Regions from separate parts of the Thalassotalea ponticola genome, predicted to be linked through region 4. Evidence: predicted binding sites of a transcription regulator. Region 4 holds the regulator's gene; each other region holds the start of a gene.
What was found. Region 4 encodes FNR, which switches genes on or off when oxygen is low (the NO sensors DNR and NnrR bind a similar motif). Its sites were predicted from a motif close to TTGATCTAGATCAA; they were not measured.
Positions count from the first base shown of each region.

Region 1: a site for FNR is predicted at 4,343-4,356, ahead of ccmA (cytochrome c biogenesis heme-transporting ATPase CcmA). Genes of this name have one in related genera too.
Region 2: a site for FNR is predicted at 3,312-3,325, ahead of ACAY30_RS14630 (OmpW family protein). Genes of this name have one in related genera too.
Region 3: a site for FNR is predicted at 2,591-2,604, ahead of ACAY30_RS05580 (glutamate-cysteine ligase family protein). Genes of this name have one in related genera too.

Region 1 covers NZ_CP166871.1:569,818-575,609, reverse strand. The annotation lists gene ccmI (c-type cytochrome biogenesis protein CcmI) at 1-1,152, opposite strand, end outside; gene ACAY30_RS02585 (cytochrome c-type biogenesis protein) at 1,161-1,619, opposite strand; gene ACAY30_RS02580 (DsbE family thiol:disulfide interchange protein) at 1,620-2,171, opposite strand; gene ACAY30_RS02575 (heme lyase CcmF/NrfE family subunit) at 2,175-4,172, opposite strand; gene ccmA (cytochrome c biogenesis heme-transporting ATPase CcmA) at 4,455-5,102, shown strand; gene ccmB (heme exporter protein CcmB) at 5,108-5,782, shown strand; gene ACAY30_RS02560 (heme ABC transporter permease) at 5,784-5,792, shown strand, end outside.
Region 2 covers NZ_CP166871.1:3,318,390-3,324,181, forward strand. The annotation lists rRNA gene ACAY30_RS14610 (16S ribosomal RNA) at 1-187, opposite strand, end outside; gene ACAY30_RS14615 (gamma carbonic anhydrase family protein) at 826-1,371, shown strand; gene ACAY30_RS14620 (hypothetical protein) at 1,373-1,594, opposite strand; gene aroE (shikimate dehydrogenase) at 1,591-2,409, opposite strand; gene ACAY30_RS14630 (OmpW family protein) at 2,533-3,246, opposite strand; gene hemF (oxygen-dependent coproporphyrinogen oxidase) at 3,680-4,594, opposite strand; gene ACAY30_RS14640 (L-threonylcarbamoyladenylate synthase) at 4,591-5,157, opposite strand; gene purE (5-(carboxyamino)imidazole ribonucleotide mutase) at 5,358-5,792, shown strand, end outside.
Region 3 covers NZ_CP166871.1:1,294,588-1,300,379, forward strand. The annotation lists gene ACAY30_RS05570 (prenyltransferase) at 1-27, shown strand, start outside; gene ACAY30_RS05575 (succinylglutamate desuccinylase/aspartoacylase family protein) at 15-1,061, opposite strand; gene ACAY30_RS05580 (glutamate-cysteine ligase family protein) at 1,052-2,533, opposite strand; gene ACAY30_RS05585 (DUF3301 domain-containing protein) at 2,709-3,014, opposite strand; gene ACAY30_RS05590 (DUF3549 family protein) at 3,173-4,270, opposite strand; gene truC (tRNA pseudouridine(65) synthase TruC) at 4,364-5,224, shown strand; gene ACAY30_RS05600 (AMP-binding protein) at 5,466-5,792, shown strand, end outside.
Region 4 covers NZ_CP166871.1:1,880,198-1,885,989, forward strand. The annotation lists gene ACAY30_RS08085 (heavy metal translocating P-type ATPase) at 1-714, shown strand, start outside; gene ccoS (cbb3-type cytochrome oxidase assembly protein CcoS) at 733-933, shown strand; gene ACAY30_RS08095 (sulfite exporter TauE/SafE family protein) at 937-1,602, shown strand; gene fnr (fumarate/nitrate reduction transcriptional regulator Fnr) at 1,652-2,365, shown strand; gene uspE (universal stress protein UspE) at 2,571-3,491, shown strand; gene ACAY30_RS08110 (NCS2 family permease) at 3,733-5,022, shown strand; gene ACAY30_RS08115 (outer membrane protein OmpK) at 5,133-5,792, shown strand, end outside.

The DNA of each region.
Region 1 (5,792 bases), 1.3 Mb from region 4:
GGTATCAACCGACGAAAGAGTCATTTGTCCGTTCATCGACTTAGAATCATCCAACCTCACTTGGTACGGTAAATCACTAGCGCGCACTTTCACCGCCGCTAATGGCATTCGAGGTCCTTGTGAGGCAACTGCGTAAATGAAAACCACTTTATCGTCTTGCTCTGCCATGAGCGCTCGTATCTCAGCAGACATCGATACGGTCAAATCAACTGCGGCGGTGGTATTGAGCGGTTGCTCGTTAGCTTGGCCGGTAACGTCGTCGGCATTAACCACAGCGTCACTGCCTGCGCTCATCCCCTGTGCACGCTGTTTTGCTTGTTTGATTGCATCCATTAACGCCGGCGCATTGCTACCCGCATTGCCACTGTCTAATATTTGCTGCCAACTTTGCGCCGCTTGGTTAAAGCGTTCATTGAGAAAGTGGTCCATACCGATAAGCATTAATGTGGTCGCATCATTGGCATCAATTGTTAATGCTCTGGCTAACAAGGTATCTATCTCTTCATTGCGTTGGTTATTGTTTTTGTAGTACAAAGCTTGTGCTTGCAACGCAATAATATCGGCTTGTTCGCCCTCGATGTCGTTCACTTTGGAATACGCGACAACCGCACTGTCAAACTCACCAACATTGGTCAGTATCTGCCCTAGCTGAAACCACGCATTGGAGTTTTCTGGATTTTCTTGTACTTCTTGGTGCAGCGCTTGCAATTGGGCAATGATCATTTGTGCCTGCGATTGCCCGCCTTGCGGATGATCGCTAGGGATTGATTGCGCCACTTCAACTTGTTCATATGCACCGTATTGCTGATACAGAACAACGCTAAAAGCAAGGATAAACGCGGTCATAATGCTCGGCCATAGCAAACTCGTTTGCTTGTCTTTAGCTTGCGCTTCTTTTTCACTGGCTTTCATATCCAGCACCAGCGAACGATCCAACTCTTGCTTTAAGTAATCAAAGTTTTCTTGGTCAATACCACCTTCGCGCAAATCCTTCTCGAGTTCTTTTAAGTGCTCGTAATAAAGCTGTTTATTCGTTTGCCCGCGCATGTTTGTCTGGTCGCCCTGATACAAGCGACGCTTAAAGAAATGACGCCACACAAATAATATTGCCAATAACAATAACAGCGCTGCAAAAATATAAAATGTGCTCATGGCAATGATCAGTCCTTAAGAATATCTTCTAATTGTTTTTGTTGCTCGGCTGACAACGCCACAGGTTTGCGTTGCTTTTTGCGCAACAGTGATATCACCACAATTAAACCAACCAGCACAAAGGCGGCAGGCCCAAACCACAGCGCATAGGTGAGTTCGTTCACCTTTGGCCGGTAAAGCACATAATCTCCGTAGCGCTCAACCATAAAATTCATGATCTCAGTATCAGAGCGCCCATCGAGTAATAGGTTGTAAACTTGTTCACGCAGGTCTTCGGCGATCGGCGAGTTGGAGTCGGCTAGATTTTGGTTCTGACACTTAGGGCAGCGCAACTCATAGGTTAATTCGGCAAAACGCTTTTCCATAACCTTATCGGGAAATGAATAGGTATCGATTGGACTGGCTTGCAGGTGAAATGCTAACAATAACAAGTACGCTGAACACAGTGACAAAACTAGCTGTTTCATTTATTGGTCCTCTTGCGCCATTTCAGATTCAATTTGATTGATCAACGGCAAAAACTCCCGTTGCCAGACGTTTGCTTCGAGTACTCCCGCAAAGCGTTTGCGAATAATGTTTTTGTGGTCAACAACAAAAGTTTCTGGCGCACCATAAACACCTAAGTCTAGACCCAATTTGCCATCGACATCATAAATCGAAAACTGATACGGGTTTTGGTAATAATCGAGCCATTCAAGTGCCGCTTGACGTTCGTCTTTGTAATTGACGCCATAGACGTTAAAGCGGCTGTCTTTTGACAGTTTTACTAAAAATGGATGTTCGATTTTACACGACGGGCACCAAGTTCCCCATACATTAACCAGTTTAATGCCCGGCTTGAAACTCTCCTGAGTGAGTACTTGCTCACTATCACTAAGCTTTTGCAACGCAAACGTTGGAAAGCTCTTACCCACCAACGCTGACGGCATGTCTTGTGGGTTTAAGCTTAAGCCGCGATAAAAAAGCAAGCCCAGTAACAGAAATACAATCAATGGGATAAGGCGTATTACCAAATTCATTAATTAACCCTCTACTTCAATAGGTTGATTAGTGTTTAAATCCTTGTTGAGTATCGATTTGCGGTCTGTAACTTTGCGACGGCGATAGCGTTTGTCGAGCATCGCAAAGATAGCGCCTAAGCCCATAAAGATCGCCCCCAACCAAATCCATCGAACAAATGGTTTGTAGTGAACGCGCACCGCCCACGCTCCATTGCCGAGCGGATCGCCTAGGGCAACATAGATATCGCGAAATAGACCTGGGTCTATCGCAGCTTCGGTCATCCCCATGGTTTGTACGCGATAGGTGCGACGCTCAGGTTGTAGCAAATCGATCATCTTGTCGCCATCATACAACGCCAGCTGGCCTTGCTCGGCAGAATAGTTCGGCCCTTCCACCAGTTTAACGCCGTTAAATTCAACCTCGTATCCAGCAACGGCAAAGCGACTGCCTGGCGACATTTTGATGTTGCTCTCTGATTCGTAAATGGAAACGATGGTTACACCAATAACAGTGACACCAATACCAATGTGCGCCACAGCCATACCCAGATGAGATAAACTCAAGCGACGCCATTGCCAGCGTCCTTGACCAAGGTAGACTTGGTTTTTCAGGTCTTTACCTGCAACCAAAATCACCCAACTTGCCAAGGTCATGCCAAAAGCAACGAGCGCATTAAACTCGCCACCGTACCAAACAGGGAATGCCAAACCAAAGATCAGCGCAATAATGGACACCCACTTAAGTTGGCGATTGAGCTCTCCTTTCTTCGCTTTTTTCCAGCGGATCAGCGGGCCGATGCCCATAAAGATAAACATAATCGACATAATCGGGATAAACACCGCATTAAAGTACGGAGGTCCAACCGATATCTTGCCCATGTTTAATGCGTCGATTACCAACGGATATAAAGTACCGAGCAAAACGGTTACCGCAGCCGACACTAAAAATACGTTACAGATCAAAATAGCCGTTTCGCGAGAGAACAGCTCAAAGCGCGAAAAGCTCCCGACATTGGTACCGCGAATGGCATACAGCAGCAGTGAGCCCCCCACCGCCAACGCCAATAACATCAAGATAAAACTACCGCGAGTTGGATCTGCTGCAAATGAGTGAACTGAGGTTAGCACCCCTGAGCGGACAAGGAAGGTACCGAGCAAGCTCAAGCTAAAGGTAAATATCGCCAACAGCACGGTCCAATTTCGAAACGCACCGCGTTTTTCGGTTACGGCTAATGAGTGGATTAACGCCGTGCCCACTAACCACGGCATAAATGAGGCATTTTCAACAGGGTCCCAGAACCACCAACCGCCCCAGCCAAGCTCGTAGTACGCCCACCAACTGCCCAGTGCGATGCCGAGCGTTAAAAACATCCACGCAGCCAATGTCCACGGGCGAGACCAGCGCGCCCAAGCGGCATCCATTTTACCGCACATTAATGCGGCGATAGCAAAGGCAAAAGCAACCGAAAAGCCAACGTAGCCCATATACAACATCGGTGGATGAATAATCAGTCCAACGTCTTGAAGTAATGGGTTTAGATCACGCCCTTCCATCGGCGCATTGGGAAGTAAGCGTTCAAATGGATTTGACGTCAATATGGTAAACGCCATAAAGCCAACGGCAACCATGCCCATGATGGCAAGCACGCGCGATACAAATGCTTGGTCAACGTTTTTGGAGAATACCGCCACGGCCATAGTCCACGCAGTTAGGCAGAACACCCAAAGTAACAATGACCCTTCGTGTCCCCCCCATACCGCACTGACTTTAAAATAATAAGGAAGTTGTGAATTTGAATGGCCAGCGACATAGGCAACAGAAAAATCATCAACCACAAAGCAGTAGGCTAAAACCACCAGACTAAGCGCGGTAAAAAAGAACATTGCACTGGTTAGTGGCTTGGCATAGCTAATCAATCGTTGGTTTTGTCCATATACTCCAGCAAGAGGAACAACCGACAAACAAACAGCAAACGCCATCGCAATAATCAATGACAACAGGCCAAGTTCAGGAATCATTAACGTCTCCAATCAAAAGTGTAACTGACACTTCCTACAAAAATCTGGCTAAATACGGACAAAATCGCACCATTATAGCAAGCCGTAATCAGAAAAAAACTAACCTCGATACTAAATCTATTAATAACTTATAACTTACTTTAAATTACATCGATATAACTGCTTGTATTTTGTGCTAAGTCAACAGTTTTTTAGCGATTACCTCTTCTTTTGCTGTCGATAAACAAGTAGAATCGTCGTTAAAATAATCAGCCCTAATTGCCAACATAGCCGAGCAGACCATTGCGCAACGACAAGATACAACTGAGAGCCGATAAGCTTACCTGCATTCGCGAAGATCGAATACTCTTTGACGAATTAAGTTTTCGCCTCGACAGTGGCGACATCCTGCAAGTGGAAGGAGCCAATGGCACCGGCAAAACCAGCCTTTTGCGCATTCTTGCAGGCTTGTCTCAGCCGTACAGTGGCCGTGTCTTCTACAACGACAAAAACATTCACCGTTACAATGAAGAATATAACGAAGATTTACTGTTTTTGGGTCACTTACCGGGCATCAAAGGCGAATTGACCAGTGAAGAAAACTTGCGTTTTTACCTGAGCTTACACGGCCTTGACGCCAACAACGCCGAAGCAACCTTGGAGCAGGTTAATCTCTATGGCTTTGAAGATGCCAAAGCCGGACATTTAAGTGCAGGCCAACATCGGCGCATTGCACTGGCTCGACTGTGGCAAACTAAAGCGCGCATCTGGATCTTAGACGAGCCGTTTACCGCCATTGATAAAGAGGGGGTTAAACAACTCGAAGCGCTGATGCTACAACACGCTCAAAATGGTGGCTGTATTGTGTTAACGACACACCAAGACTTGAGTTTCAGTCGCGATAAGTTTCGCAAAATAACGCTCGAATACAACGACTACGGAGTTTCGTGATGTCAATGTCTTATCGTACTAGTTTTTTGCTTATTTTACGCCGCGATTTAACCATCGCTCTTCGTCATCGCGATGACATCATCAATCCATTGCTGTTTTTTGTCATTGTCTGTTCGTTGTTTCCGTTGGGCATTGGACCGGCGAGCAACACCTTAATGAAAATTGCACCTGGCATCATTTGGGTGGCCGCATTACTGGCAACGCTGCTGTCACTAGAAAGGTTATTTAAACACGACTATCAAGACGGTGCGTTGGAGCAAATGTTGCTAAGTCCATGCCCTAACTTTATTTTAGTGCTAGCAAAAATTACTGCCCACTGGCTGATTACTGGGTTGCCGTTAATCGTTATTTCGCCTTTGCTGGGGGTGCTGCTGAATTTGCACGAGCACAGTTATAACGCCTTGATATTGACCCTTTTATTAGGCACGCCCGTATTGAGTTTATTAGGCGCAATTGGCGTCGCATTAACCGTTGGTTTAAAAAAAGGCGGCGTGCTATTGAGTTTGTTGGTACTGCCGTTGTACATTCCTGTGCTGATTTTTGCGACCAGCGCCATTGATGCGGCCAGTATGAATTTGCCATATAATGGCCAATTAGCCATAATTGCCGCCCTGTTTTTTGGTTCGTTAACATTAGCACCTTTTGCTGTAAGTGCAGCCCTAAAAGTGAGTACAAATTAGTATGTGGAAA
Region 2 (5,792 bases), 1.4 Mb from region 4:
GTAGACATTATGCGGTATTAGCAGTCGTTTCCAACTGTTGTCCCCCACCTTAAGGCATATTCCCAAGCATTACTCACCCGTCCGCCGCTCGACGCCTTCTAGTAAACTAGAATCGTTTCCGCTCGACTTGCATGTGTTAAGCCTGCCGCCAGCGTTCAATCTGATCCATGATCAAACTCTTCAATTAAAAATTTAATCTACTCAATGAATTCTGTTGCATTTGACATATGTCGTTTGCATGAACCTCATTAAGATTTTGAATAGTGGTAAAACTACATATCTTATGAATGCTCACACAAATTGCATGATAACTATTTGTTAAAGAACCGATTCTTAATGAATCGAAGCCAATCAATCGCACTCGTTGTTGGCGTTGCTTTTCGTTGAAAGCGGATGCGCATTTTACGCATCTGAGTTTTGATGTCAACCCATTTTCGAAAAAATTTAATTTTTTTTCGACGCTGTTTATACAGCTTTGTTGACCGTTTAATTTAGCATTTACTTAATTAAACTTATCAAAACACTTCGTTGGCCTGTGCCGTTGAAGTGGATGCGCATTTTAGGGATTTTTGCGCTGTCGTCAACAGTTTTTTTTGAAAATTACAAAATCACCGACTATTCGTTCAAATATTGTACAAGCACCATGTTTGTTCGCGTTTGAGCGTGCTAGTCGGTTTAACAAAGCTGTTACTATCGTGATATTGCGATGAGTATCGCGTACACTGTTTTATCTATTATAGTGTAGTACATTTACGCTCAGCTTAGGCATTTTGTTTGTAACTATTCAGCATTTGGACAACTGTTTGCTCATATTAGAGGGTTTTTATGATTAATGGGATTAGAAAGTATGGCGATAAGCAGCCTAACTTAGGACAAAAGGTATATATCGATTCTTCGAGTGTAGTAATCGGTGACGTGACCTTGGCAGATAACGTTAGCATTTGGCCATTAGTGGTGATTAGAGGGGATGTTAATCATATACAAATTGGTAAAGACACCAATATTCAAGACGGAAGCGTACTCCATGTGACGCGCCGAACAGAAAAGAACCCAGTCGGTTACCCCTTGATTATCGGTGAGCAAGTAACGGTTGGTCACAAAGTGATGTTACACGGCTGTACCTTAGGCAATCGCATATTGGTTGGTATGGGGGCTATTGTCATGGATGGTGCCATCGTTGAAGACGACGTGATGATTGGTGCCGGCTCGTTAGTAGCGCCGAATAAAGTACTAAACAGTGGATATTTGTATGTTGGCAACCCTGCTCAACAAAAACGCCCTCTTACTAGTGAGGAACTCTCTTTCCTCAAAAAGACAAATCAAAACTACGTCAAATTAAAAGATGAGTATTTAGCGCAACAAGACGGATAAGTTAAGCGTTCAGCCAGATGTTATTATGCTCATCTGGCTCCTCTTCCTCTAAGTACTCTTCGACTAATGCCTCAAAATCCAGTATGAGTTGTTTCGTCAATATTGTTTTTGGCGCATTAATGTAAACCGTGATGCGAGCACCACTAAGGATGCCGGTAAAGCACCAACACTGATGTTCTGCCAAGTAGTGAATATCGTCATTAAACAAAATTGCTTGATTCATGCTTCACCTTGAAACTCTCGTCGTAATTTATTGATAACCGGTGTGCTGTTAGGTTTAACACCGCGCCAAATACAAAAACTCTCGGCAGCTTGACCAACAAGCATACCTAAGCCATCGATGGTTTGCTTTGCTCCATTCTGTGTGCACCAGCTTAGAAAGGCCGTTGGTTCAGCACCGTAAACCATATCATAACAAATGCTGTCGTTAACAACGGCACAAGGTATTGCTGGTAAGCTTGATGTCAAGCTAGCTGATGTCGCATTGATAATCAGATCAAATTGATATTGTCTTGTTGTATTATAATCAATGGCCATCAGTTTCTCATTGGCAAAATGTTCAACGAGCTGTTGCGCCTTGCTCAACGTTCTATTTGCTATTACTAAGCACTCAGGCTGATGAGCCAATAACGGTAAAATCACACCTCGGCAGGCACCTCCAGCTCCCAATACCAGTATGCGTGCACCGGACAGAGTGACGTTATGGTTTAGTAAGTCACTAACTAGGCCGCGTCCATCGGTATTGTCACCATATATCTTACCGTCCACAAATGACAATGTGTTTACCGCGCCAGCCGCTTTTGCATCCGCGGATACATCATCACATATTGCCAAAGCTTGCTGTTTAAACGGGGCAGTAATGTTGGCCCCTTTACCACCTGAGGTAATAAATGTTCTGATATCGCGTTCAAATGTATCGCTATTACTTAACAAACGTTGGTAACAAATTTGTTGGTTAACTTGGTCGGCAAACAATGAATGAATTGTCGGCGATTTAGATTGGGCAATCGGGTTACCAATAACTAAGTATCTGTCCATTGTATGGTGAGGGGTGATGGTAGAGAGACGTCCCTCTAGAGTAATCAATTGGCGTGATAAAATAAAGCGGCGACAGTACGATACTGTAACCGCTTTATCTGACTGTAATATACGAACGGCTAATTAAAATTTATAACCTAGCATAATTGAGTAAACCATCGGATCGATATCGACGTCGGCAGAGCCAGTGATCTCATCACCTATCATAAAGTTTGCTTCGGTATTAATATCAATATAACGCGCCGATGCATTGATATGCCAATTATTACCTAACTGATAGTCCGCACCAACTTGCAAAGCGATACCCCATGAGCCATCTAGATCTAAGTCATTAAAGCCAAGTGATTGCGGTGCTGATTCAAATTCTTCGTCAAAAAAGACAGTGTAGTTAATACCTGCACCAACGTACGGCATAAAGTTTGTACCAGTATTAAAGTAATAAAGCGCACTTAACGTTGGTGGTAAGTGAGTCACTTCAGCCAATGTAGCGCCATTAACATCTAAACCTTCAATTTCAAACACACCCGCGGCAATACCTTGAGGGTCGTGAAGAATGATGTCGTGTTTAAACGGTGTTGCAGCCAAGAGTTCGACCGCCCAATTACTTGAATAGAAGTAGACAAAGTTCAAACCTAATTGAGTATTGTCCTCAACGGAAACTGATAACGGTGTATCTCCACCAAGTGCTGGTACGTTGACTGTTTCGTTATTATTGTCAGGGTCAACTATGGTTGCACCTCCACGAACCACAAAGTCACCTGCTTGATATGAGGCTGCTGTTGCCGCAGTGCTTGCCAGTAGAGACGCGATCGCTAAACCTAGTAGTTTCATTTTCATGATCTTCACCTTTATATTCTGTAATAAACTGTGGCAAAGTGTATCCCTGTTGCCTTTTCGTTTATTTGATTTAAAACAAACTTTAACAACTCACTGTTGATAATTCGTTTTAAATGAAGTTTTTATTGCTAACGCACAGCTAACTGCGCGTGTACTACAACATAAGTGAGCCCTCGTAAGGATACCTCAACGACTGAGTTAAAACGGATAACGCCCAACGAAAGCTAGGTTAAGTATAGTAACAACAGGCTGCATGCGTTATTTTTAAACGCTTTAGGGGGAGAAACATCAAGCAAAGATGTGCGCTAATTTCGCTTGAGATAAAAGATTAAGCATTATCGCTTAAGTAGTTACGATTAACTGAGAACCATTCAAAAAACATGTAAATAAGCGGCGGTGATAGTTGATATGACATGTATCACCGCCCTTGATGCTAGCGGTTCAACCAGTTTTGTGGTGTTAAATAGTGTTGATAAAGTTGTGCTTCTTTACTATCGGGCTGAGGCTGGAAATTGTACTCCCAGCGAGCCAACGGTGGCATCGACATTAAAATCGACTCGGTGCGACCTCCCGACTGCAAACCAAATAAGGTACCGCGGTCAAAGACTAAGTTAAACTCGACATAGCGGCCTCGGCGATACAATTGAAATTGACGTTCGCGCTCACCGTATGCGGTGTCTTTGCGCTTGTCGATGATAGGTAAATACGCATCTAAATAGCCTTCACCTACCGCCTTTATATAATTAAAGCAGGTATCAAAGTCCCAGCAGTTTAAATCGTCAAAGAACAAACCGCCAACACCTCTGGTTTCGTTGCGGTGTTTGAGAAAGAAATACTCATCGCACCACTTTTTGTGTTGATCATAAACCGAATCGCCAAATGGCGCACACAAGTCGGCAGCAGTCTGATGCCAATGAATAACATCGTCTTTAAATGGATAAAACGGGGTCAAGTCAAATCCGCCGCCAAACCACCATACAGGGTCTTCCCCTTCTTTCTCAGCAATAAAGAAGCGAACATTGGCGTGTGATGTAGGAACAAATGGGTTTTTGGGATGAATAACCAACGACACGCCACAAGCCTGCCAACGACGACCCGCTAATTCAGGACGATGAGCCGTAGCCGACGGAGGTAATTGATTACCACTGACAAGGGAAAAATTCACTCCGCCTTGCTCAATCATCGCTCCGTTGGTTAGCACGCGCGTTCGACCGCCACCGCCTTCTTCTCTTTGCCAACTATCTTCAACAAACTTCGCCGTACCATCGGCCTGCTCTAACGCATCACAAATGCGATCTTGCAACGACTTTAAATAATTAATAACGGTGTCGATGTTTACTTGATTCATGATCTTAATACTTCTCCGCTGAGCGCTTCTATAATAGTTGATGGCTTGTGAAAGCCCATGGTTTTGCCCTTGATTATAAAGTCTATTTTATCACCGAGGCATTGCTCTGCTTGTTGCCAGGTTTGCGCTGGCTCTTGTCCTGAGACGTTACAACTGGTAGACACAATAGGCTTTCCCGTTGCATTGCACAAAGCAACAACATCGGGTTGGCTGGTTACGCGAACAGCGATGGTCTCAAACTGTCCAGATAAATGCTTACTGATTTGGCTATTCGCTGGCATAACTTGCGTTACGCCGTCAGGCCAACGCGACAATACCGCAAAGCGTTTATCTTGCGGTATCTTATTGTCGTCAACATAAGGTAACAACTGCGAATAGTTCGCGGCGAGTAAAATAAGCCCTTTTTCGATAGGTCTTTGCTTTATTGCCAGCAACCGCTCTATTGCCTCAGTGTTGTCAGGATCACACCCTAAACCAAAAACGGCTTCGGTAGGATACGCGATAATTCCACCTTGCTCAAATGCTTGTACCGCTGTGCTAAAAGCCATAACGTGTTTGTTCATGAGGTTATTAATCAGCTCTGTAAATGCGCATATTATAACGGCTTTAGGTAAGCATCGCATTAGTCATAAAACAGTGTTTTATCTGCGTCTAGCGGATAAGTGTAAAAAAAGTAGTCAATATTTGGGTATTTGTGTAAACGAGGGTATAATGCGCCCTTTATTTTTCAGCCCTTAACGACAAAAACATAAGGTGTAATACGATGACTGTTGGAATCATCATGGGGTCAAAATCTGATTGGCCAACAATGCAACATGCAGCAGAAATGCTGGACCTACTAAAAGTACCATATGAAACCAAAGTAGTTTCTGCTCATAGAACACCACACTTGCTGGCTGAATACGCAGAATCAGCAAAAGATCGCGGTCTTAAAGTGATTATCGCGGGTGCTGGTGGCGCTGCGCACCTACCAGGCATGGCTGCCGCATTTACCAGTTTGCCAGTACTTGGCGTGCCTGTGCAGTCGAAAGCCTTAAGCGGTCAAGATTCGTTGCTGTCAATTGTACAAATGCCAAAAGGTATCGCTGTTGGAACGTTGGCAATTGGCACCGCTGGTGCTGCTAATGCCGGCTTGTTAGCAGCACAAATCTTAGCGACACACGATCAGAGTATCATGGCCAATGTTGAAGCGTTTCGC
Region 3 (5,792 bases), 590 kb from region 4:
GCTTCACACTCGCCTTATGTCAGCTGATTTTTGTGGCTGACCAGATAAAACAGGCAATCGCTTTTGGCTATTTGACTGTTTTTTGTTGCCATAAAAACATGTATGGCTTGTTTTGGAACCAGTTGATTACCTCTTAATTGAAAGTAATCGTTAACCACATTAACGCCACTGGCATCAAGTAGCTGCAGATTGTTTAAACCGTGAGTATCGACCCAGCCCAACATTTGCTCGGGGTAGATTTGACCAAAATTATACTGCTCAATATTGTCACATAAGGTCACTCCTGCTAAACCGAAATCTTGCTTGGCAAAGTGCAGTGCAGTGCGATCAGCCAATTGCAGGCGCAATGGGTTGAGGTAAGTGGTTACGGTTTGGTTGATATGCTGTGCACTGAGATCATCCAATGTGGCCAGTTTGACTAACCCGAGATAAGCCACTTCGTGTGCTTGGCTATCTGTATTTCCACCGCATTCTATGGTAATGGCTTCACAGCCAAAATCTTGCTCCATCAAAGCCCCTAGGCGAATGTGAGATAACACCAAAGCACGGCAAAACACAGCGGCTAACGACAACGCCATTTCGTTTTTCATCACCGACACGGCAAATGCTGGGCTGTAACCAGAGGTGTTGTGTAAGTCTACCACCACTTCCGGACGCGCTTGTTCGATAATGTGCTCGATTTGCCGAGCGCGCAAATAATAGCCTGCTGGTTGCTTGTGATAGCCAAAACAACGGTTTAAATCGAGGCCATCGGGTAAGTAGCGATGACTAAACCTCGGCGAAGCTGACGCCGCCTCAATACTGCAAATGATAAAGCGCAAATTGGTTATTGGTCGTTGGTCGGCGTGAAGTTGAGTTAAGTAGCGGTGCATGGCAATAAGCCCTGAAGGCTCATTGCCGTGAATCAAGGTGGTGACAACCCGAGTGCGACTTTGATCTCGACCCGATATATCTATGACCGTTGGCGCGTACAAGCTCAATAAAAACTGCTCGTAATCGGATTTTAAACTGTCAAAGCCGGGGTCTTTGAGAAAGCAAACATCACTAAAATCTACTGCCATGGACGCTCCCACTGGCAAAGGTGTTTACCACTTTGATAGTTGTGTTGATAGGCTTTGACAGTTGATTGCAGAGCTTCGCTTTTGGTTTGTGTCTTTAAAAAGTGATCAAGTGTATGTCGTTGCCATCTAGCACCGGTTAAACCGATCTCTAAGCGCAGCTCGATTATCCCCAAAAATTCATTGATTTCCTGCTCGGAAATGCCAATTTGGCGCAGTCCGCGTCTAGCGATGGGTAATAGTTTGGTGATCACATCAGTAATAGCGACCATTTGAGGTTGATATTTTTGCTCTAACGGCCAAAGAATTTGCGCATCTAAGCCGTATTGCGCAGCTCGATAAAAATTGTATTCGGCGTATTTAAACGGCAGTACACTAATGATTTCATCGACCTCATCAGCAATACCCTCGGCTAGGCCAATGGCAAAGGCGGCATTTGCTATCATGTCGTCAACACTTGGCCCAGAGGCAATGGCTCTGAATTCAATGCGCATATGACCGTTGCCGTGGTGATCATAGACTGGGCGATGCCACGGCCATAGCGTCCCCATGTGCAAACACAGTTCACTGAGTTTAGGTAGTTGCTCTGATGAGCTAGTGTCAGCGTGATCGCGAAGCGGAATAATAGGGGGGTATAGGGCAACCGACTCGGCAAATAACTCCCACACACTGTGACGCAACCAGCCGTAGCCGTAACTCACACGTGCTGGCTTGTTGGGGATCAGCGGCTTGTTGTGGCGCACGTCAATCGATTGTTTGAACAAGGCCACGCGGGTTTCATCCCAAAGTTGGTTACCGAGAAAAATCGGCGAATTTGCGCTAATCGCGGTAACCAAAGGGAGGGTTAGCTGGGCGGCGTTAAACACCCGACAAAATCGCTGTTTATCGGTCATTAAATGAATTTGTAGCGATGTATTGGCTCCCTCAGCACAAATATTCGACAAGTGCATGTCGAGTGGGTCTTTGCCATTTATTTTAATGTGGAAGTCACTGCCGCGCTGGTTTATCAACTGACGAGAAAGGCAGTGATAACGACCGAGTGGTGTCATCAAATCGGCACTGAGGTTGTTGTGATTTAAGGTCGGTAAAATACCAATCGGCAAGGCTTCAACACCGAGTGGTTTAGCGGCATCAGCAAGTGCGGTTAACTTCTGTTGCAGTTCGCCCTTTAACTTGTGCAGTGGCTGATCATCAATGGCGAAGGCACTCAGATTTATCTCGACGTTGTATTGATTTAATTCGTATTGAAATTGGGCATCGTCAACCGCCTTGAGCACTTGTTGATTGCTGGCACTCATGTTGGCATCTTTATCGATCAAGTAAAGTTCAAGCTCAGCACCTATTTTGTGAGTTTGTTGACCGAACTCAGCCGATGACAAGATCGCTTTTAATTGATCCAGTTGCTGATATAACGTTTGCTGAAACTCGTCGTAATCACTGTCGCTAAACGAGATGTTTGGAACGTTCTGACCCATGCTATTTCCTCATTGTTTTTTATGAGTATAGCTTGCCAATATTTTACTGAACACATGTTGATTAACATCAAATTAACGCAACACCGATGAGGGTTTATTGGTTGGCTCAGAGTTAAAGCGAGTTAACCCCAGATAAGCTGAGTAAACCTCTGGGGATGGACAGGTTTATCAATCGTTAGACTTTATATGGCGGTAGTGAAATGTCGATACACGTTTTGCCGTGCATCGTTAACGTACCACAATAGGCACTGGTGCCATCACCGCTAAATTCGAATTGGTAGGTTATATCCAGGTACACACCGCGACGTTTACTAAATGCGAGGCGACTTTTTTGACGGGCGATACTGATTAATTGCAACTCGTTTTTATCGCAATAGCGCTGACACAATTTACGGGCAATTTCAGCGAGCTCTCGAATACTCCAAATATACCAAATGAGCAAGCCCAAACCGATAAGAACATATATGTCAGCTAATACCATGGTGTAAAAATTTTTATAAGTGATTGGTTGTTAGAGCACATTACCACAAGGCCGCAACCTTGACTATTGTCTATTGCCATTAGGCAATTGGTGTACCGCAACATCACACGGGCATAATAAATGCCTCGCGTGAAGCTTATTTGGCGTCATGTATCGAATTATTGTGTTTTTTGCGCCGGTGCTAACAGAGCGCCAATGGCGTTAATTAACTCATCGCTGCGCTGTGGTGAACGCAAACACTGTAATACGTGTATACGCGTTAACGGGATAGCAACCAAATCTTGAAACACCGCATTAAACACCGCTTGTGTGTGATGTGCACAAACGGCTTCTAAATAGGTCAACAAGCGTTGCTCATCTGCCAATAGAGGCCACGCTTTGGCGGTGAAGAGCAATAATGTGTTTAAGTCTTTGACACAATTACTCATCAACACCTGATCAGCCAATGCTACAACATGGGGATGATCCGCGTGTTGGCTGACCGCGCGCAGTAAATCGCCTAAGCGTTGATAGGCGCCAGGCTCACCGTCTTTTGCCGCTGCTATCGCTGTTAACTGTTGTTCTGCAAGGGAGACAATGCGCTGTAACAGCGCAAATGGCAGGCGCTGATTTTCAAGTGCTGAACACAGTGGCGATAATACCTGTGGTGGTAAATGCGCTAGCGCGGTACTTAATGTTTGGCTGTTATTGCCATCATCAATGCGCGCTGCAAAGTCACACAATCCTTGTACGGCCACACTTTGCCACGCATCCCAGCCTTGATCGCCCGACAAATACCATTGACATTGCTCGTAATACTGTGAACTCGGTTGCTTGAGATCGCGTTTTACTAACGCATTTAGTGAGGCCAGCTTGTATTGACTTGGGGTGAAGTTATAGGGGTTTGCCTTAAGCAACTCTTCTTGTTTTTCACTTGGGTCTTGGCTTAAGTCGCCGCCTAAGGCTTCAATAATAATAGCTAAGTAATGGTTGCGAGCTGCTTGATTTAACAAGCCTCGTTCATCAAGTGGCAGCTTAACAAACCAAATATACGGCGCTGTTGGCGACTGTTGCCAGAACACCAAGGCAAACATCGCATGTCCGCTAATTGGATACGGGTACGGCTGCATCGCCTGTTCAATATTGTTGAACTCTTGCTTACTTATTTTGGTTACTTTGCGACCGATGTCATATACCCGATATTGTGCGTTACTCAGTTTTAGCAACTCGGAAATCGTATCTATGGTGTCTTTGTTTTCGGGGGTAGAGTCAGTCATACAAGCCTTCGTGTTTAATCGAGTTTGCGGTGTTAATTTACCAATCGACGCATTATAATAAATGCCCTAGCCAATGAACAGTCAAAGCCGTAAATGAGTGTTGATAATAATGGACAAAACAGCGAATTGGAGTTCAGTCGAGGAACTGATGCTGTAAGTTGTCCCGAAGACGCAGAAAAACCTGAATTATATATTCTTTATCAAGATGAATATTTGATTGCAGTGAACAAACCAAGTGGCTTGTTTGTGCATCGCTCTTATCTCGATCGCGATCAAAAATACTTCGCCTTACAATTGGTCCGCGACATGGTGGGGAAGTACGTGTATCCGTTGCATCGGTTAGACAGGCCAACCTCTGGTGTGTTGTTGTTTGCCTTTGATCAACAAACAGCGCGAATTATGGGGCAAATGTTCACTGATAAAACGATTGCCAAGCGCTATTTGGCAATCTGTCGCGGTCACTTGCCAGAGCATGGTCGTGTGGAACATCCGCTCAAAGAAAAATTAGATAAAATTGGTGACAAGTACGCCTCAGATAACACCCTTGCCAAACAGGCCGTTACCGATTTTACACGTTTAGCAACGGCGACGTTGCCCATTGCATTAGGTAAGTATCCAACGATTCGTTACTCCTTAGTCGCGCTTGTGCCTCATACCGGTAGGCGTCATCAAATTCGCCGTCATCTCGCCCATTTGAGACACCCTATTATCGGCGATATCAACTATGGCGATAACAAACAAAATCCGTTTTTTCGCAACCACTTTGGTGTTAATCGACTGATGCTCCACGCGCAGCAACTGTCGTTTAACCATCCAGTGACCCAAACAGAGGTGATTATCGATGCGCCCCTTGATCAGCAATGGCTGGACATTATCAGTAAGCTCGGCTGGCATCAAGCTGTGCAAACCCATACAGAGGGTGGTCACAAAACGAGTGCAACTGATAGCATTTAGTTCTACATCTACCGTTATGCGATGAGGTACAGTCTGTGCATTAACAAGACCGCCGCTGGGTTAACTCAACGGCCCGTAGTGCGACTTTTTACAAAACTGAAAAGCGCGTATTTCGCCGACGTTACACACACAATGACCTCAAAAATGTCTAAAAAGCCGATATATCTATACATCAAGGGGTTGTTAATGCGCTTTTTTTCCATATACTGAGTGCATTAACACCAAGAATTAAAAAAACATTATGCAATATCAAACGCCATTACAACATTTTCTGCGTCATGCACAGCAGCGTCCTGAGCAAACCTTTTTACATCAGCCAATTGCCGGGGAATATCGCCAATTCACTTTTTCTGAGACCGAACGTCAAGCTCGCATTATTGCCAATTTCTTATTAAGTCAGGGTTATCAACCTGGCGATCGCATTGGTATTATTGCCAAAAATTGCGCCCATTGGTTGATTGCCGATTTGGCGATTATGATGGCCGGTATGGTCAGTGTACCAATTTATGGTACCGCAGGTCAGAGCACCATCAGTTATGTCGTCGAGCACTCGGATATGCGCGCCTTG
Region 4 (5,792 bases):
TTTGCCGTAAACGTCGAGCAAATTACCGTCGTTCCCGGCTCTGGTATTCGCGGTTACCAAGATGGCAATGACATAGCGATAGGCAAAGCAAGTTGGATAAAATCGATAACCGGTGCCGATAATTTCGAAGACGACGATGCACAAGTCGTCGTCGCCATTAATAACCGTTTGATTGCAGCCTTATATCTGGGCGATGTCATTCGCAACGACAGCAATGATGTACTGCAAACGTTAAATCAAAAGCAAAACTACACCTTAATGATCAGCGGTGATAATAAAGCTGGAGTCGAAGCCTTCACCGGTGTGGCGCTAGACGAGCTACATCACAGCTGTTCAGCTCAAGATAAGCTAGAGATCATTGAGCGCCAGCAAAAATCGGGCCGAACCGTTGCCGTGGTAGGCGATGGCGTAAATGACTCGCCAGTATTTGCCCAAGCACATGTTGCCATCGCTATGGGCAGTGGCACAGAGATCGCCAAAAGCGGTGCCGATGTTATTTTGTTAAATAATAAACTAACCAGCCTCCTTGATTTGCTCAACACCTCTAAACAAACAGGACAGATTATCAAGCAAAATTTTGCGTGGGCGTTTGCCTATAATACAATCGTCCTGCCACTTGCTGTGTGTGGCTTTATAACCCCGTATATGGCAGTATTAGGAATGTCGGCTAGCTCGATAATTGTCGTAACCAATTCTTTAAGGTTGCTTAAATAAGCACTAGGTAAGCTGAACATGAGTGTAATTTACGTACTGATCCCGATTGCTATTTTATTTACCGCCATTGCCATTTACCTATTTTTTTGGGCGGTAAAAACAGAGCAATTTGACGATTTAGAAAAACAGGGTATGAGTATTTTATTTGATGACGAGAAGAAATCGAATAAGGCCGATGAGGCAACCGATAATGCGGCACAGAACGATCAGACTAAATAACCCATGACCCTCGATTTTTTCTCAGCTTTGTTAATCGGAATTGCCGGTGCCGGTCACTGTTTAGCTATGTGTGGCGGTATCTCGTCGATGTTGACCACCCGAAGTGACAGTGAAGCTGGGCACTTTTCGCGTGTGATTAGTTATAATGTCGGTCGCGTCGCTTCGTACACCTTGCTTGGCGCAATTGCCGGCTTTACCGGCTCTATTGCCATTAAGTCATTGGGTGCACAAGTCATTTGGCTAAAAGTCATTGCCGCTATTTTTATCATCTTACTGGGCTTGTATGTTGCTAGAATATGGTTTGTGTTAACTCATATCGAGCGTCTTGGTCAGTATCTTTGGCGTTACATTCAACCGCTTGCACGACACGTATTGCCAATTAAGACAACGTGGCAAGCGCTCATGCTTGGCGCTGTATGGGGGTGGTTACCCTGTGGCCTCGTTTATTCAACACTTACCTGGTCGTTGGCGTCAGGCAGTGCGCTACAAGGCGCATTGATTATGCTGGCGTTTGGTTTGGGAACACTACCTGCATTATTGGTTGTCGCCTGCTCGGTACAATGGTTGGACAAACTCATTCGCGCCCCGCTGTTTAAGCAGCTCACCGGACTCGCCTTGGTCATTTATGGCGGTTACTCTTTGTATATTGCCCTAAAGCAAATATTTTAGTAACCTTACTTTTTATAACGTTATTAATACCTGTGTGGGTAATCAACATATGGCTTTTTCCGCCCAGAACATCAAATGCCAAAATTGTAGTATCAGCGAACTCTGTTTGCCGTTTAGCTTAAATGAGAATGAAATAAACCTGTTGGATGATATTATCCAACGCAAAAAGCCAATTCAAAAAAACACCCAAATTTTTGAAGCAGGAGAGCAGCTACAAACTCTGTACGCTATTCGCTCCGGCACCTTTAAAACATTTATTATTTCTGAGCAAGGAGAAGAGCAGATCACAGGCTTTCATCTCGCCGGAGATTTGATGGGCTTTGACGCGCTAGCCAGCAATAAGCATCCGAGCTTTGCCAAAGCACTTGAAACGTCGATGGTTTGTGAAATTCCGTTCGAAGTGCTCGACACGCTATCTAATAAAATCCCTCGCCTAAAATCGCAAATGTTAAATTTAATGAGCGATGAAATTCAGTGTAACAACGAAATGCTGCTGCTGTTAAACCGCAAAAATGCAGAAGAGAAACTGGCCACGTTTTTGGCCAATTACGGGCGTCGATTAGGCAATCGCCACTTGTCTTCACTGGAATTTAACTTGCCAATGACGCGCAGCGAAATAGGTAATTATATTGGTTTGACCATTGAAACCATATCCAGGTTGATGACCCGTTTTCAAAGAGATGGTTTGATCAAAGTGGACAATAAACTGATCACCATTTTAGACAAACAAGCCTTATTTGAACTTGCCGGTTTTCATCAGTGATAATGGCAAACAGATAAGTTAAGCCAATCACATCGTTATTTTTTAACATTATTGTAACATCCTCATTGACCAGTTAATATTAACACTACACACTGTAACGAGTGCGTATCGATAGTGTAATCGATACGCACAACATACCGTTAGCAACAAACGTAGTGTTACAGATGACAGCGATCATTAAATACATCGTACTTTGAGGCGTGTTATGGAAAAATATCAAAACATTCTTGCGGTTGTCGACCCTAGTGAGCAACAACAAAAGGCGTTAGATAGAGCCTGTACCCTTGCCAAGCGCAGCGGTGCCAATATAACCGCCCTACTCGTTATATACGATTTTTCCTACGAAATGACAACCATGCTCTCTGCCGATGAGCGCGAAGCGATGCGCACCAGTGTAGTCAACGATCGCACTTTGTGGTTATCCGAGTTAACAGAGCAATTTGACTGTCAAATCGACGTCAAAGTTATTTGGCACAACCGCCCTTTCGAGGCCATTTTAGCTGAGGTGCGAGATCATCAGTTTGATATCGTGATCAAAAGCACACATGAACACCCTACCCTACAATCAGTGATCTTTACCCCAACAGATTGGCACCTTATCCGCAAATGCTGGGTACCATTACTACTGGTCAAAGATCACCTCTGGCCTGAAAACGGGCGAATTTTAGCGGCCATCAACGCCGGTAGCGAAGAGCAAGAACACCAATCGTTAAACAATAAAATTACCGACGAAGCTCTCAATCTTGGCAAGTTAATCAAAGCCGACGTGCACTTAGTGAACTCCTACCCAGGCACCCCTGTTAATATTGCTATCGAAGTACCTGAATTTGATGCCGCTGAATACAACGAAACCATGCGTAATCACCACTTAGAGGTGATGAAAAAGCACGCCAGCCAATATCATATCGATGCGCACAAGTTACACATTGAAGAGGGTTTACCTGAGGATGTCATTGAAAGCGTCGCCGAAAAAATTGATGCCGAGCTGGTTATTCTGGGCACAATTGGCCGAACCGGCCTGTCGGCGGTGTTAATTGGCAATACCGCCGAACACGTTATCGATAGATTAAATTGCGATTTACTAGCACTTAAACCCGAAGGTTATCACTCGCCTTTTCTCGATTAGCGCTGATGTAAATGTAAATGCAAACCAGCAACATTTAAACGCGGTGTTAATACCATGAAACGAGCTTGTATAAGCTAGCTCGTTATCGTCATTATTTTAATATTTTTCGTGATTTTTATTACATTTCGTAACAAAGTTTCGTAAAATAGCGCATCTTTTATACACCCTTGGCAATCACTCGTTAACTCGCTGCAACATTGTCAAGGAAAGCGCGTAATAACTATTTAGTTCAGGAAAAACGATGTTTGAAAAGCTGTTCAAACTTGCCGAGCATGGCACCAATGTAAAGCAAGAAATTTTAGCCGGTTTCACCACCTTTTTAACCATGGGTTACATAATTTTTGTTAACCCAAGCATGTTGGCAATGACGGGTATGGACCAAGGTGCGGTCTTTGTCGCAACGTGTTTAGCTGCCGCCATTGGCTGTTTAATCATGGGCCTCTATGCAAATTACCCAATCGCTCTTGCACCAGGCATGGGGTTAAATGCGTTCTTTACCTTTACCGTTGTATTAGAACTCGGTTATAGCTGGAATGTGGCTCTAGGTGGCGTATTTATTTCAGGTGTGATATTTACCTTGTTAAGTGCGTTTAAGGTGCGTGAATGGGTCATTAACTCAATTCCTCATGCCTTGCGTTTTGGTATTGCTGCCGGTATTGGTATGTTCCTTGCGCTTATCGCCTTAAAAAATTCAGGCATCATCGTCGCTAGCCCTGCCACACTTGTAACCTTAGGTGAAATCACTGATTTTGGTCCAATGATGGCCATTTTAGGTCTGTTTTTAATCGTTGCTTTAATTAGCCTTAAGGTCCACGGTGCAGTAATGATAGCAATTCTCGTTGTCACCGTACTTGGTATTATGTTTGGCGATGTTCAGTACAACGGTGTGGTATCAATGCCACCGTCAATCGCTCCAACATTTATGGCCTTAGACATTGCTGGTGCATTTGAAGTAGGTATGATCAGTGTTATTTTCGCTTTTCTATTTGTTGACCTATTTGATACCTCAGGGACGTTATTAGCGGTTGCACAACGCGGAAAATTGCTTGATGAAAACGGTAATTTACCTCGCCTTAAAAAAGCACTATTTGCTGACTCAGGTGCCACGGTTGCGGGCTCTTTATTAGGTACCTCAACGACCACCAGCTACGTTGAAAGTGCATCGGGTGTTGCAGCCGGTGGTCGCACGGGCTTAACGGCTGTTACGGTTGCTGTACTGTTTTTATTAGCGCTATTCTTTTCTCCGCTAGCGGGAATGATCCCAGCCTACGCAACCGCGGGAGCACTATTTTTTGTTGGTGTCTTAATGGTTGGCAGCTTGGTTAATGTCAACTGGGATAACTTGCTCGATGCGGTACCGGTTGTGGTCATCTTAGTAACTATGCCTTTGAGCTTTTCTATTGCCGACGGTATTGCTCTTGGTTTTATTAGCTACGCGGCAGTTCGCGCATTTTCAGGTCGCTTTAGTGAAATTAGTGCCAGTGTTTGGTTTCTAGCCATCCTGTTTGTCGCTAAATTCATGTTCTTATAACATTTCAAAAATCTAAAGGAGCAGACAATGCCGTCTGCTCCTATATCGCAACACGTAAGGCTACATAACGTCGAGCTGTGTATAGCCAACTTTATTTATCAGGGATCCTAATGAACACCATTAAATCTATCTGTTCATCTGCATTACTGGCAGGTGCTTTTTTAACGTCAACTCAAGCCACAGCAGAAATGTTTTGGAGTGACAACTCGGTATCGTTGTTACACAACGTGAATCAATACCACGTCAATGAAAACGACGATGTTGTTACCGTTACCCTTGAACACGCGTCTGGCCATAGCTGGGGCGATTTATTCTTTTTTGCCGATCGCTTAGACTTCAAACAAGACAGCGACAACGTTGCGGCAAAAGAAACCTATTCTGAGTTATCTCCGCGCTTAAGTCTCAGCTATGCAACCGGTAGCAAGTTTGAATACGGTATCGTAAGTGACGTATTTATCGCAACGACTTGGGAACACTCAACGTACCATTCAGCTGTTTTTTCAAATAGTTTTGATAACTACTTAGTCGGTGTCGGTGCTGATTTGAAACTTCCTGGCTTTGCATACGCCAATGTGAATGTCTATCAAGCCAATAACGAAAACGTGGATAACGATCAGCAATTGACGTTGGTATGGGGTTACCCATTTAGTATCGGCAATGCAGACTTCATGTTTGACGGCTATATCGATTGGTCTTCAGCGGCTGATACACACAAAGCAGAATTTCACTTTAATCCGCAATTGCGTTTAGACGTTGGCAAATACTTTGGT